2 regions of the Vreelandella janggokensis genome follow, and region 1 is predicted to be linked to the other one. Evidence: riboswitches for the same ligand, from Rfam matches in the RefSeq annotation. Region 1 holds a riboswitch; the other holds the start of a gene.
What was found. Region 1 has a riboswitch for thiamine pyrophosphate ahead of QC816_RS10330 (sodium:solute symporter family transporter). Riboswitches for the same ligand answer to the same signal wherever they lie in the genome.
Positions count from the first base shown of each region.

Region 2: linked by a shared signal. The riboswitch ahead of thiM (hydroxyethylthiazole kinase) and the one ahead of QC816_RS10330 (sodium:solute symporter family transporter) in region 1 are both predicted to bind thiamine pyrophosphate.

Region 1 covers NZ_JARWAJ010000003.1:153,277-160,581, forward strand. Annotated here, with positions in the region: gene QC816_RS10320 (magnesium transporter CorA family protein) at 1-505, opposite strand, end outside; gene QC816_RS10325 (diguanylate cyclase domain-containing protein) at 549-1,964, opposite strand; gene QC816_RS10330 (sodium:solute symporter family transporter) at 2,012-3,406, opposite strand; TPP riboswitch at 3,396-3,498, opposite strand; gene QC816_RS10335 (hypothetical protein) at 3,712-4,404, shown strand; gene QC816_RS10340 (CoA-acylating methylmalonate-semialdehyde dehydrogenase) at 4,467-5,966, opposite strand; gene QC816_RS10345 (TRAP transporter large permease) at 6,150-7,305, opposite strand, start outside.
Region 2 covers NZ_JARWAJ010000005.1:132,420-139,724, reverse strand. Annotated here, with positions in the region: gene QC816_RS14345 (D-alanyl-D-alanine carboxypeptidase) at 1-586, shown strand, start outside; gene QC816_RS14340 (DMT family transporter) at 682-1,557, shown strand; gene thiE (thiamine phosphate synthase) at 1,567-2,178, opposite strand; gene thiM (hydroxyethylthiazole kinase) at 2,168-2,971, opposite strand; TPP riboswitch at 2,996-3,092, opposite strand; gene QC816_RS14325 (hypothetical protein) at 3,140-3,484, opposite strand; gene QC816_RS14320 (DUF2237 family protein) at 3,593-3,967, opposite strand; gene gloA (lactoylglutathione lyase) at 4,180-4,713, shown strand; gene QC816_RS14310 (DUF6164 family protein) at 4,715-5,077, shown strand; gene QC816_RS14305 (cupin domain-containing protein) at 5,069-5,749, opposite strand; gene ampC (class C beta-lactamase) at 5,837-7,000, opposite strand; gene QC816_RS14295 (LysR family transcriptional regulator) at 7,169-7,305, shown strand, end outside.

The DNA.
Region 1 (7,305 bases):
CCAGCAGTTCATCTTCCAGATCGCTGAGCGCCACTTCGAATTCCAGCAGGCTGTCGATGTAATACCCGGCCGACAGGTACATCACCCGCAGTGCCACATGCTCTGGGGAGTGAGCCAGTAGTGCACTGCCCTGCTCATTGAACAGACGCTTGATGCTTAACGCTTCGCCCGGGTGAAGGGTGACCAGGAAGCGCTCACCTACAAAAAAGCTCACTTGCTGGGGCACGAAGTTCAACTGGGCATCAAACGAGGAGATACCGCGGTAAATGATCAGTGTGTGGTGATCGAACTCTTCGATTTTGGGTGGATGGCGCTCTTTATGCGCATCCTGAATGGCCATCGGGTGGCATTCAAAGTCTTCCAAAAAGCGCTGCTCGACGGCTTGGCTTTCGCCTTGCATATCCACCCAGATATGACTGCCCGGGGTTTGTCGCCACAGGTCGATCAGCTTTGCGTCGCCTTCGTGTACTTCACCTTCGGGGGTCGTTAACAGCGTCCGAATCATGATCGTCCCTGATGGTTAACTGATGACGTTTTGGCAGACACCTTCATGCGGGCGCGTCAGCCATACAGGCCTGTGCTTTACCGGCATGTTTGGCGTTATACATGGCAACGTCGGCGCGTTTGAGCAGTTCCAGTGCCGTTTCACTTACGTCTGGCTTATAGAGCGCCACGCCAATGCTGGCGCTGACATGCACCTCCGCCTCCTGCAGCTGTACGGGCTGCTCGAGGGTATCAATCAACTGCCGGGCAAGCCGCTCGGCGGCATCGAGGGCGATGTTTTCCAGCAGCACGACAAACTCATCTCCGGCCCAGCGGGCTACGTAGTCGGTTTCACGCACGGCGGCGCTTAGACGTTTGGCGATTTCACGCAGCAGTTCGTCACCGGCTGCATGGCCATGCAGATCATTGACGGCCTTGAACCCATCGAGATCCATGAACAGCACCGCAAGAGCCGTTTGCTGGCGCCGGGTGCGCGCCATCGCCTCTGGCAACCGCTCATCCAGGGCCCGCCTGTTGGGCAGTTGGGTAAGTGCGTCTTCACGGGCTTCAAGATCGCGCAGGCGCTCGAGCTGTATGCGCTCGGTAACATCGTGGAGAAACAGGCTGCGCTGCCTGCGTCCCTCTATATCGAGCGACTTGATGCGCATTTCCACCGGCAATGAGCTGCCGTCACGACGTGCCGCGTAGTAGGTGACGGGCGTCTGCTGGTCGCCTTCCGGCATGCCATCAGGAAAGATCAAATGCTCGATGGAGCGCGCCAGTGCTTCCCTGCGCGTCCAGCCAAACATCGTCGTCGCGGCTCGATTCCAGTCCAGCACAAGGTCGTTATCGTCAATGCTGATATAGGCATCATAGGCCGACTCGATCACCAGGTTCAGCTCTCGGGTGCGCCGCTCAATCTGGTTTTCAAGATCCAGGTGCAGCGCTTCGAGAGATGACTGGGATGCTTCCCGGCGCTGCTTTTCAAACAGGAACCGCTCACGCAGGTGAATTTCATCAGTAACAATCGATCCAAGGTCTTTAAGCGCGTTGATCTCGGCGTCGCTAAGCCGACGTGGCCTTGTGTCCACGGCACACAGCGACCCCAACGCCAACCCCTTTGATGTGCGCAGCGGAATACCCGCGTAAAAACGCACTCCGCCTGGCACGGTCACCAGCGGATTATCGGCAAAACGCGGATCTTCTCGGGTATCTTCAACAATCAGCGGCGCAGATTCCGCAATGGTATGGGCGCAGAAAGCCACGCTACGTGATGTTTCACGAAGCTCAGTTCCCACACGAGATTTTATCCATTGCCGCTTGGCGTCAATCAGCGTGACGGTCGAGGTCGGTACATTCAGTAATTGGGTGACCAGACGCGTCACCCGGTCGAATGCGGGTTCTTCCGGCGTGTCCAGCAGCGCCAATTCGTAAAGCGCCGCCAGCCGAGCCTCTTCGTCGGGAAGAATAGGGTAGTTCATTGACTGTGGCCCATGACGGTAGACGATAACCAACCATCATAACGTGATCAGCCATGCTTTGCCCAAGATGCCCGATGACCAACCACTTTCGCCCAGCTAACACTTACCAGTGTAGAAGCACATAACGCACCGAGGAAAGGACCCAGCGTGGGAATACCAGCAGGGAAAGTCGCCGCCATGAGACCCGCTGCAAGGCTACCACTGGCCAGCCAGCCGGGTAACACGGCGCCTAAAAGCCCTGCAATACCGCCGCCAATCGCAGCCGCGGTGGACATCCGCTTCCATAGCCCCAGCAATACCGGTACGACAATCGCGGCACACAGCAAGTCGGCGATCAGGAATAGCCGCAATACGGAAAGCCCCTGAAGGGCGATGATCACCACCGGCACCATCAGCACAACGGTCCACCAGCGCGCCGTGGTCAGCGACCTGCCCTGCTGCTCATGCTGGGAGACTATCAGCGAGGCAATCGCGTTCTGTAGCGTATCGACACTGGACGCCACCAGTGTCACCGCCAGCACCAGGGCCAGCATGGCGAGCCACGACGGCGCATTTCCCAGCAGAGCAAAAAACGGGATTGGCGGCTCACCTAGCGCAACGCCACTCATCGCGGCAAGCATCCCCAGGCCGCCGATGACCATCACCACAGCGACGGTCATGCCACCCCCCAGCCAGGCCCCCTGGCCCAGACTGCGTGAATCCTGCGCGGCCCACACTCGCTGCCAGTAACCCTGGTGGAAAAGGTTTGCCGCGGTAACAGCAATGACCAGTGTCACCGCTACACTCAGCGCGTCGCCCAATGGGGCACTCGGCATCGACGATACGTCTGGCATGGCGGGTAAATAGGTGAAGGCAACACTGCTGACGATAAGCAGCAGAGCGATCAACAGCCAGGCCTGCCACCGGTCGGTGGCAAGGCTCGCCCTCAGCCCGCCGAGCACGGTATAGGCAAGCGTGCTCAAAGCGACACCGAGGACAACCAAAGCGGGCGGCACATCGGAAAGTAATGCGGTAATCGCACCAATCGCCGTCAGCTCTGCAGCGAGAAAGCAGGCCATATAGGCCACTGACACCAGTGACACCCAGCGCCGCACGCTGGTGCCATAGCATGCCTGGGCAAACTCGGCGATGCTTCTGCCTTCGGGCAGTGCGCGGCGGATGGCCGGCCCATAAAGGCCCAATACGATAAATGGCAATGCCGAACCGATGGCATAACCCGCAAGCGCCACGGGGCCAACAAAGGCGCCGATTTCCGGCGGGGCAAACAGAATCCATGCCCCCATCCCGGAGGCAAGAAACGACAGTCCGAGGGTCGCTCCGGACTGGGAATTGCGGGCCGTAATGTAATCATCGACCGTGCCACCGGCCCAGCGAGCCCGCAGGCCTAGGATGATGAAAACGCCAAGTGCCGCGGCAAGCGCAGCTGAAGTCAGGTAGGGCATGTCGCACTTCCTCCGCCGGTATCATCCGGATCAGGTTCCAGGGTCAGCGCAAGCGCACTCTCAGCCTCTTCGAGGCCCCCCTGGCGACAGTGTGTGAAAGATCGTTATGAACAGGTATTATTCTCAACGAGAATCGCACCAACGTAAAGTGGCGCGCGCATGCCATAACGCGCAAGCACTCGGTGCTTCACACGGCCGAGGGCTTTCAATCCGCGTCATCGCTCGCCATACTCCGTAGGTGCTCTAATAACGTTATAGAAACCGTGCGCCCAGAGCGACACGGTTCGCTCAACGGGAAATCTCTAATGCGCTATACAGAAGCCAAGGAACATACGCCGGGCAGGCTCCACGCCTTGTTTGCTGACCCTTACAATGCGTTTGAAAACGATACGGATGAGCGACAGTTACATCTGCATATTGCGCTTTACTTGCTGTTGGCACGCCCCATGGAGCGTGGTTTGATGACGTTGAGAGTCATCCATGGCTGGGAGAACGGCGGTTTCGAGCCGGATGACTTGCAGCATGCCGACTACGCCATTCACAACGTGGCTGATTTTAAACGCGCAGTCAGCACCTTTACTCAGGCTTCAAAAGACAACGTCGCCCTTCCGGCCGCCCGCGATGACCTGCTGGCCAGTCCGCTAGACGATGCGATCGCCAATGCCGAGGCAGACGGGCAAACGCTGGATGAAGAAACGCGCACTATTCCGGCCCGCTGGCCTGCTTTTGAAGGCGGTTTGGCACTTTATACGCTGTTCAAGATGTACCACCGCCTGGTATACGGCGAGGACGAAGCGTACCGCTGCACCCAGTGCTATACCGCCCAAGGGCTGCGCGAGATTCACGAATTTCATCTTGAAGAAGGCGAGTTTGCACTGCTGGTGCCAACCGGCAAGCATTTTGCCAGCGAGCCTTCAATGCTGGTGCTGCACGAGAGTCAGCTTGATCCGATTGAACGGCTGCTGGAGGAGAGTTTACCGCTGTTCCAGGATTTTTAGTCCTCGCATTGACGTTCCCTCGGCCCATTCAGGCCGAGGGAAATATCGTTTGGCGAGTGACATCAGCCAAGTGAGATGGTGCTATTGATACCGCTGGAGACGTTTTCCGGCTCAAACCAGCGTGCTGTCACGGTCTTGGTCTGCGTCCAGAAAGCAATCGCCTGCTTGCCGTTGGGACCCAGGTCACCAAGCTTCGAGCCCCGCGAGCCGGTAAAGCTGAAATAGGCCACCGGCACCGGGATCGGTACGTTGATGCCGATCTGCCCCACATCGATATCGTTTTCAAAGCGCCGCGCTACCCAGCCGGAGTTGGTAAAGATCGAGGTGCCGTTGCCGTTGGGGTTGGCATTGATGAACGCGATGGCATCATCCAGGGTTGCCACGCTGACCACGCAGAGTACCGGGCCAAAGATCTCTTCCCGGTAGATGGACATGTCTGCCGTCACGTCGGCAAATAACGTCGGCCCGACAAAATTACCTTCCGGATAGCCATCAACCGAGCAGCCTCGCCCGTCGACCATTAATCTGGCGCCCTCTTTTTCACCTGCGCCAATCAAACGCTCGACGCGCTCCTTGGCCTGAGGGGATACCAGCGGGCCCAGGTCAGCGTCACGCTGGGTGCCAGGCCCGACTTTCATGCCACGAGCGCCTTCCACAATATCGTCGAGCCATTCACGGGCTTCCCCCACCAGGACCACCACCGAGTTGGCCATGCAACGCTGCCCGGCCGCCCCAAAGGCAGAGCCCAGCAGGCTGTCGATCGCCTGACTGCGATTGGCATCGGGCATGACCACGCAGTGGTTCTTGGCGCCCATCATCGCCTGCATGCGTTTACCCGCCGCGGCGGCGCGGTTATACAGCAGCGAGCCTACGTGGGATGAGCCAATGAACGACAGCGCCTTGATCGCCTGATGATCGGCGATCTGGTTCGCCACCTCGGGGCCGCCGTGAACCACATTCAATACGCCCGCCGGAATGCCCGCTTCATGGGCAAGCTCCACCAGGCGCATGGTCGAGCTGGGATCCTGCTCCGAGGGTTTCAGCACGAAGGTATTACCGGTCGCAATGGCCAGCGGGAACATGAAACAGGGCAGCATGATCGGGAAGTTGAAAGCAGTAATGCCCGCCCCGACACCCAGCGGATGGTGCATGGTGTAGACATCGACCTCGTTGGCGGCATTATTGGCCAGTTCCCCCAACTGGAGTGAGGTAATGGAGCAGGCATGCTCGACCACCTCCAGTCCGCGCCCGACCTCGCCTTCAGCATCCGGCAGGGTTTTGCCGTGCTCTTCTGTAATCAACGCCGCCAACTCTGGGGTGTGCTCGCGAATCAGCGCCTGTAGCTTGAGCATGATGCGCATACGTTTACCCAGCGGTACCTTGCGCCACTCCTTGAAGGCCATTTCAGCGCTGGCAATGGCGCGCTCGACTTCGTCGGCGGTGCAGAAAGGCACGCGAGCGACGACTTCCTGGGTAGCGGGATTCACCACATCACGCCATTCCTGGCTCTGGGACATGACGGGCTGACCATCGATAAACATGGGGATATCGCGAATGGGCATGGCGTTGCTCCTGTTGTCATTGTGTTAGAAAGTTGACGTAAACGTAAACGCGTTATTGCACGAGTAAACAGAATCTCGCACGCGGCGTCAATTAGCCTTTCCATCACGACGTGCTGCTGGCAATGCGCCAGCAGAACACGTACCAGCGAAACAGCACCAGGAACATCGTTTTGCAGCGGTTTGTTATCGCTGGATCAGCCCGTTGGTCAGCCACGGCAGCCATGCGAGCAGCACCAGCGTGACCAGGGTTGCCAGCAAAAACGGCAGCAGTGCACGGAAGATTTTCAGCGGAGGTGCGCCGGTCATCGAAGAAGCGATAAACAGTCCGGCACCAACAGGGGGCGTTAACAGCCCCAATACCAAGGTCAGACATACCACGACGCCAAACTGATAAGGGCTGATGGCAAATTGCGTCTCGGCTATCGGCATCAGGATCGGCACCACCAGAATCAGCGCGGCGATACCGTCGATGACCATGCCCACCAGCAACAGTGCGCCAATCACCATGAGCAGGAAAATGAAGGGATTGGCAGTAAGGGCTGCGATCCACTCGGCCGCCATCTGTGGCAACTGTTCGTAGATCACCACCCAGCCAAATACCCCAGCGGCGGCAATCAGCATGATGACCAAACCGGCATTGACCGCCGTGCGTTTGAGCACTTGGGGCATTTGAACCAGACGTAGTTCGCCATACACAAAACGCCCCATGATCAAGGCCGCAAGCGAGGCCAACGCCGCCGACTCGGTGGGTGTGGCAATGCCCCACAGAATGCCGCCGATAATAATCACCGGAATCAGCATTGCTGGCAGCCCCCAAAGCGCATCGTGCACCGCCTGACGGCGACTGGGCCACTGGCCTTTGGGGTATTGCTGCACCAAGCCGACCAGCGCGATCACGATAAAGAAACTTGCTCCCAGCAGTAACCCCGGCAACAACCCGGCAATAAACATCTCGGCGATAGGTACCTGGGCCATTACTCCGAACAGCACAAACAGCATCGAGGGCGGGATGATCGGCGACAGCAGACCACCTGCCGCGGTAATCGCCGCGCTGTACGGCGTATCGTAGCCTTCCTCTTCCATGGCGGGCACCATGGCGCGGGACATGATAGCGATTTGCGACGCCGCCGAGCCGATAATGGCCGCCATCATCATGTTGGCGACCAGGTTGATATATGCCAGGCCTCCACGGAAACCGCCCACCAGAATTCGTGCCAGGGCGATCAAACGTCGGGTGAGACCGCCTTCGTTCATCAGCTCTCCAGCCAGCATGAATAGCGGGATCGCCAGCAGCCCATAGCTCTCGATGGCGCTGAATAATTGCTGCGGGTAAGAGTCG
Region 2 (7,305 bases), on a different contig from region 1:
TGTGATGGGCGGATTTACCGCTCAGTCCCGGGATAAGCACATGGCAAATCTGCTGGATCGGGGCTTTGCCCGTGCAGCCCTCCTTGATAAGTCGAACTGGCTGGCCGACCTTGAATTTTCTGAAGAATACATGGCCTTTTCCCCAGCACCTTCTCATACGCCCGCGCCGTCGCCGACGCCAACACCCGCACCGGTCGAATCTTCACCCGTTGTCGCGTCTTACTCGCCTGAAACAGCTCCATTTGAACCGCCGGGCGTGGCAGCACAAGCTCCAGAACCACAAACGGATCCCTTGCAGGCCTTTATCGACCGCGAGCGTGCTATGGCATCTCGTGCCGCAGGTGGCTGGGGTATTCAAGTAGGCGCTTTCAGTCAGGAAGATCAAGCCCAGCGCTATGCACGTGAAGCTGCCGCGTACTTGCCACGTGACCTCGATGGTCAAGTGGCGATAGACGACACCTCCGTAGGTCAGAACCCGATATTTCGTGCCCGGCTGATGGCGCTGGAAGAACAACAGGCACATCAGGCATGCGAACAGCTGCGCTCGCGGGGAATGGACTGTATGGTCGTTAACGCCAGCCTGTAGCATTGAAAAGAGCCCAAAACCCCGCCAAAGGCTCTTTGGCGGGGTTTTTACTTTTCAGATCATCAATTCGAGCTAGGGAATAAAAGGAGACGGCGGTGACGACGTCGCTGAAAGGCATACTTTGCATGTGTACGGGGGTGCTGTTCCTGGCACTGGGGGACGCCGTCTCCAAGTGGCTAGGCGAGGTGCACTCACCACTGCAGATCATCTTCTTTAGGACGCTGATCTCGCTACCGCTGATTGCCCTGCTTGCCCACTTTGCTGGCGGCTTGCGCAAGTTACGGACCCGGCGACCGGGGGTGCACCTGCTACGCGGCTTGATCTATACCGCTACCATGGTCTGTTTCGTATGGGGTTTGACGCTATTACCGCTGGCTGAAGCCACGGCGATAGCCTTTGTCGCGCCGCTGTTTGTCACCGTGCTGTCGGTGCCGTTGCTGGGAGAACGTATTGAACCTCCGGTGCTTATTGCCTCACTGGTGGGGTTTGTCGGAGTGCTGATTATTGTTCGCCCTAACAGTGATGCCTTTCAACTGGGCGCCGTGGTGTTGGTGGGAGCGGCGCTGTTCTATGCCCTGATGATGATTACCGCACGCCGCTACGGGGGCCGTGAGCACCTTTGGGCGATGCTTTTCTACATGACCTCTGTGCCCTTGGTGGTGACGGGGCTGACCTTGCCTTGGGTTTGGCAGACGCCGCTGCCCTGGCACTGGCTGGGCTTTTTGGCGTCTGGCGTTCTGGGGGTAGGTGCGACGGCGTTTATTACCCTGGCATTTCGCTTCGCTCCCGCGGCGATAGCCGCCCCGTTTGATTACACCGCCATGCTCTGGGCAGTGCTGCTCGGCTGGTGGTTCTGGGGCGAACTGCCGGACCTCTGGGTATGGGTGGGCAGTGCCTTGATCATGGCGAGCGGCCTGGCGATTGCCTATCACGACCGTCGAACGACGTTAAAACGGCGCCCAACGGCCTAGTACCGACTCTTAACGCCGGAAGGCGCGAGCCGCTGCCTCAGGGTCGGGCTGCCCGCAAATCGCCGAGATGACCGCTAGCCCGTCAGCGCCTGCCCGCCGTATCGCGCTCACGTGGCTGGCATTCAGCCCGCCGATGGCCACGCTGGGTATCGGGCAATCCTTGATCAAGGAGGCGAGACCGCCAAAGCCAATCGGTTGGGCGTGATCCGCTTTGCTGGGGGTGGCAAAGATCGGCCCGATGCCGACGTAGTCAAGCTGATCAATGGGCGCGTCATGCAGTTGCTCAACGGTGTTGATCGAGAGCCCCAATATGGCCTTTGGCCCCATCGCAGCCCGGGCCAGGCGAACCGTCGCATCGCTCTGACCCACATGCAGCCCATCGGCCTGACTGGCAAGTGCCACCTCAAGGCGGTCGTTGATGATCAACGCCACCCCAGTGCCTGCCAGCAGGTCTTTCAAACGTCGTGCCTGGTCGATCATCTGTGCATCGCTTGCCTGCTTGTCGCGCAGTTGCACCATGCTGACGCCGCCGCGGACCGCCTCGCTGACGGTATGCTCAAGACCATGGTGCTGGCAAAGGGTCGCGTCGGTGACCAGATAGAGCGACAGATCAAAGGGCATCGCTGACCTCCCGCTGGGCAAAGCGGTTAAGCTCATCAGGTGTCAGTTGGTAAAGCGCGTCCAACAAGGCAACGTAAAAGCTGCCGGGCCCCCTGGCAGCCTTGCCAGCACGCTCCCCGGCTGCCGCAAAGCACGCAACGGCGGCACTGCTGGCATTCAACGGCGCGTCCGGATTGGTGGCGACAAACGCGGCGACCAGGGCGCTAAGCCCACAGCCCAAGGTCGTGACGCGGGGCATCAAAGGGTGGCCGCCATTGATCGAGTAGCAGACTCGTCCGTCGGTGACCCTGTCCCGCTCACCGGTCATGGCCACAATACACTTTTGCCGCTCGGCAAGTGCCATGGCGGCCGTTATGGCATCGTCGGTAGACGCGGTGGCATCAACCCCCCTGCCCTGGTGGGCCAGCCCATTGAGCGACAGTATTTCAGAGGCGTTGCCACGGATGACGCTGGGCTTAAGGGCCAACAGGTCGGCGCAGACCGTCTGGCGATAACGGGTCGCACCGACGGCGACGGGATCCAGTACCCAGGGCGTGCTGTGCTCGCGAGCCGTGCGCGCGGCAAGCAGCATGGCCTCCGCCCAGGGTGATGAAAGCGTCCCGATGTTGACCGACAGTGCATCGGCAAGCGCGGCGAACTCAGCGACTTCCTGGGTGGCATGCAGCATGGCAGGTGACGCCCCGGTGGCCAGCAGCAGATTGGCGGTGCTGTTCATCGCGACATAATTGGTGATGCAGTGAATAAGCGGGGTGGTATCGCGCAGCGTCATCAAGCTGTCGCCAAATGTGGTCATGAAATCCTCCCGGCAGGGAGGTGGTGACAGGGCACCACGACTCCCTACGCCGGTATTAGCCGGTTCAGGTTATAAGGGTGCTTCTCAGCCCGTTCAGTGACGAGCGCCCCTGTCGTGATCATACTATCCGTGCCTTAGGTGGGTCTGTAAAGCGTTGGATAGGCTCGTTTAACGAAACGAGATGCGTGTTCCGTAGGTGAGCATTTCATCGGGCGTCATGGCTTTCCCCTCAACACCGATCATTTCGTCGCCGCACTGATCGGCAAAGGTAAGCACGCCATGGGTCAAGCCCAATTCACCCAGAGTATCGCGGATTTCGCCAGTGCCCAGGAAGGTGCTGACGTGCCCTTGGGCATTGGATAAATCAGAAACCCCGTTGGCATGGTGAAAGCGCACCTTATAGATGCCATCCATTGATTCAACTTCCACAATCGGCGAGAAGCCGTTGCGGAGCGCCTGGGAAAGCTGCTTCAAGGTGATGTGATCGCCAAGGGTCATATCGATCGAGGTCATGACCTACTCCTGTTGGATACCCTTCCGGTGGGGATCAACTGATGCGGTGTATAAAATTTATAATGGAAGTGTAGGATGTTTGCACAGAATATCCAAGACGCAACCCTATCAATGCACGGCATCCAGGGCGTGTTGGCGCAAGGTTTCGAGGCCGATGATGTCGAGGGTTTTCTGGTTAGTGGCGGATAAGACGACAGGGGGCGCCAAGCCCACCTCGGCGGCTTCCAGCCAGCGTGATGCGCACAGGCACCAACGGTCACCGGGCCGCAGGCCAGGAAAGCCAAATTCAGGCCGCGGCGTTACCAGGTCGTTACCTTGTGCCAGTGAAAAGGCCAGAAACTCCTCCGTCAGCATGGCGCACACAGAGTGGACGCCCATATCATCCGCCCCCACGCGACAGAATCCATCGCGGTAAAAGCCGGTTTTGGGGTCATGGCAGCACGGGGTGAGCGGTTCACCCAGGACATTGAGATCGCGGGCCATAAGGCCTCCTTAGCGCAAGGACTGGTATTTTGTCAGACTGCCCTCATGATGAAATGACAGACAACTATCATTCTGGTGCGCCATGAGGGCGAGTCACGATGGTTGGTAAAGGCTGTTGGTAACAGATAGTTGGTACAGACAGTTGCTGAAGACTGCCAGCCAGGACTCTACAGCCTTGTACAAAGTAACCGAAACGTCAAAGGAGATAGTGCATGTCATTTCAAGGTGAGCAGCATCCAGGGGTTGCCCCGACGCCCAAGCAAACCCAGGGATTCCGTTTGAACCACACCATGTTGCGGGTCAAGGACCCCGAGCGTGCGCTGGCGTTTTATTCACAGGTGTTTGGTATGCAAGTGATGCGTCGACTTGATTTTGAAGAAATGCAATTTTCACTCTACTTTCTGGCTAATCTGGAAGACGGTGATCAGGTCCCTGAAGAGACGCAGGCAAGAACCGCCTGGACGTTCAGTCAGAAGGGGCTTTTAGAGCTGACCCACAACTGGGGCACAGAAAACCAGGACGGCTTTGCCTACCACGATGGCAACGCCGAGCCCCAGGGGTTTGGTCATATCTGCTTTAGCGTGCCCGATCTGGCGGCGGCCCAGGCGTGGTTCGACGAGCACGACGTCACCTTCGTCAAGCGTGCCGATCAGGGAAAGATGCAAGACGTGATTTTCGTCAAAGACCCGGACGGCTACTGGATTGAAGTGATTCAAGCGGACCTGATGGCCGGCAAGGGCGACTAGCATGGCGCATTTGCTGTTTCGCCTGCGCCATGTGACCGACGAAGAGGCCATGGAAGTCCGCCAGTTGCTCGATGCCCATGGCCTGGATACTTACGAGACACAGGCTGGTTTCTTCCGATTGGGCGTGGATGCCATCTGGCTGCGTGACCTAAGTCAGCTTGAGGATGCCAACACGCTACTGGCCGAGTATCAGGCCGAGCGCCAGGCGCGGGCCAGGCAAGAACACAACGAAGCCCTCGCACGGGGTGATGCGCCCACCTTATGGCAGCGTTTTAGTGCCCACCCCGTGCAAATCACGCTGGTGGGCGTGGCCATCTTATTGCTGGTGGCGTTGACGCTGCTGCCCTTTCTGGCCCTAGGCTGAATCGTCCTGCACCGGCGGTAGGTGGCCGCGCTTGAGGTACATCTGCACGCCATGTTCCCCGGCAGTGAGGGTCAGCGCCATGCCGCTGGGGTAGCGGCACCAGCTGCCAGCGGTGTATTCCCGGTCGCCGTCGCTCAAGGCGCCCTCCAGCACGAAAAACTCCAGCCCGCCGGTCAGCACCGGATACTCAATGGCCTGGCCAGCCTCCCAGTGTTCCAGGCTGACCCGCTCCTGTTTGAAGGTGTGCAGCATCTTGTAGCTGATGCCGGGGCGACGGTCCGGCTGCCAGGGCAGGCGGTGGGCGGGGACGGCAAGCTGTAGCTCATCGTTCTGGTCGAACTGGTGCAGCTTGACCAGTATCAGCGCGCCCTCATCGCCAATTTGCGGCGTGTGGGCGGTACCGATGGGGTTTCTCAAGTAGCTACCGGCGGCATAGCGACCATACTCGTCGGCAAACACACCCTCCAGCACTAAAATCTCTTCGCCACCACCGTGGATATGCGGGTCAAACTGGCTATTCGGCGCGTAGCGCACGAGGCTGGTGGCGCGCGCGACTTCGTCGCCAATACGGTCAAGCATCATCCGTTCGACGCCAGCACTGGGCGAGGCCACCCAGCGGTAATCTTCCGGTGTCACACAGGCAAAGCGGGTAAAGTCGGCGTTTAAACGCATGGGGCTGACTCTTGCAGGCAAAGGAAGTGGTGCTAGTCTCCTTATCGACAGCGAAAAATGCAACTTTCGCTGACACTGTTCCTGCACTCAGTGCCCGTCGGTCAACGCGGTAAGGAGTTGATGAGCCACCTTGATGCGCGCCTGATTGGGGTAATTACGGTTTGCCAGCATCACGATACCGATCTGCTCGCTGGGCACAAAGACCACATAGCCGCCAAAGCCATTGGTGGAGCCCGTCTTGTTGTAGAGCGCCTGCTGCCTGGGGGGCTGTGGTGGGCTTAAGCGGCTGACGGGGTTGGCGTCGAGTATCATCTCAAGCGAGTTGCCCTGGACAAGCTTATCAAGGGGGACCGGGTAGGCGTAGCTTTCCCAGCCCAGCCCCTGGGTCATGTTGCCGACTTCAAAGTAACCGGCGCGCGTAGTCGCCATGGCCTGGCTGAGTGATCCATCAAGCCCGGCACCGTCCATATTCGCTTCTACAAACGCCAGTACGTCTGCCGCGGTCGATTTCAAACCGTAGGCCTGGGCATCCAGCATGCCCGGGTTCACCCTGATCGGCTCGTCGTCTTGAGAGTAACCGTAGGCGTAATGCGGCTGTTGCGGGTCAGGTACCTGGTAATAGCTGTTCTCAAGGCCCAGCGGTGTGAGCAGGTCTTCCTGCATCAGCGTCTCGAACCGCTTGCCAAGGCGTTGCGCGGCAAGATAACCGAACAGGCCCATACTCGGGTTGGAGTAGAGCCGGTGGCTACCGGGCGGTGATTCAGGCTGCCACTGGCGATAATAGTCCACCATCGCCGCTTCATCTTGTACCGCTTCCGGAAACTGGAGAGGCAGCTCACCTGCCGTGTAGGTACCCAGTTCCAGCAGGGTGATCTCATCGAAAGCGCTGCCTTCAAGGGCCGGCAAGTGCTGGCTGGCCGAATCAGTAAGCGACAGGTCGCCATTGGATGCCGCATAAGCCGCAAGCGTAGCGGTGAACACCTTGCTGATGGACCCAAGCTCGAACAGCGTCTCTTCGGTGACCGGCGTTTCTGCTTCCAGGTCGGCAACGCCATAATTAAAGTAATATGGCTGGCCGTTGATGCTCAGCGCAACGGACATCCCGGGAATACGATACTCGGCCATGAGCGGGGCGATCGTGTCGTTGACCAGCGCCTCGATGTTTGCGTTATCAACGTCTTCCAATGCCCAGGCAGTGCTGCCAATCAGAAGAGAACCTGTCATGATAAGGCCAGTTTTTGCTGCTAACATCCTGCACATACATGGCTCCTATTGCAGTGGTGAAACAAGGTGAGTGTCAGTTGGCCGGGCGCAATCGCCCGCCGGTGCGAGCGTGAAAGTCGCTAATATAGGGTGAGCGGGTGAGTACGACAAACAGCGATATTTTGCCCAAGCCATTAGAAAAATTAGGGGATCTGGATGGCGCGTTCTTATCTGCCGCTAAACGCGTTGCGCGCCTTTGAGGCGTCGGCGCGGCATTTGAGTTTTACCCAGGCAGCGGATGAGCTCTGCGTTACCCAGGCGGCCGTTAGCCACCAGGTCAAGCTGCTTGAAAG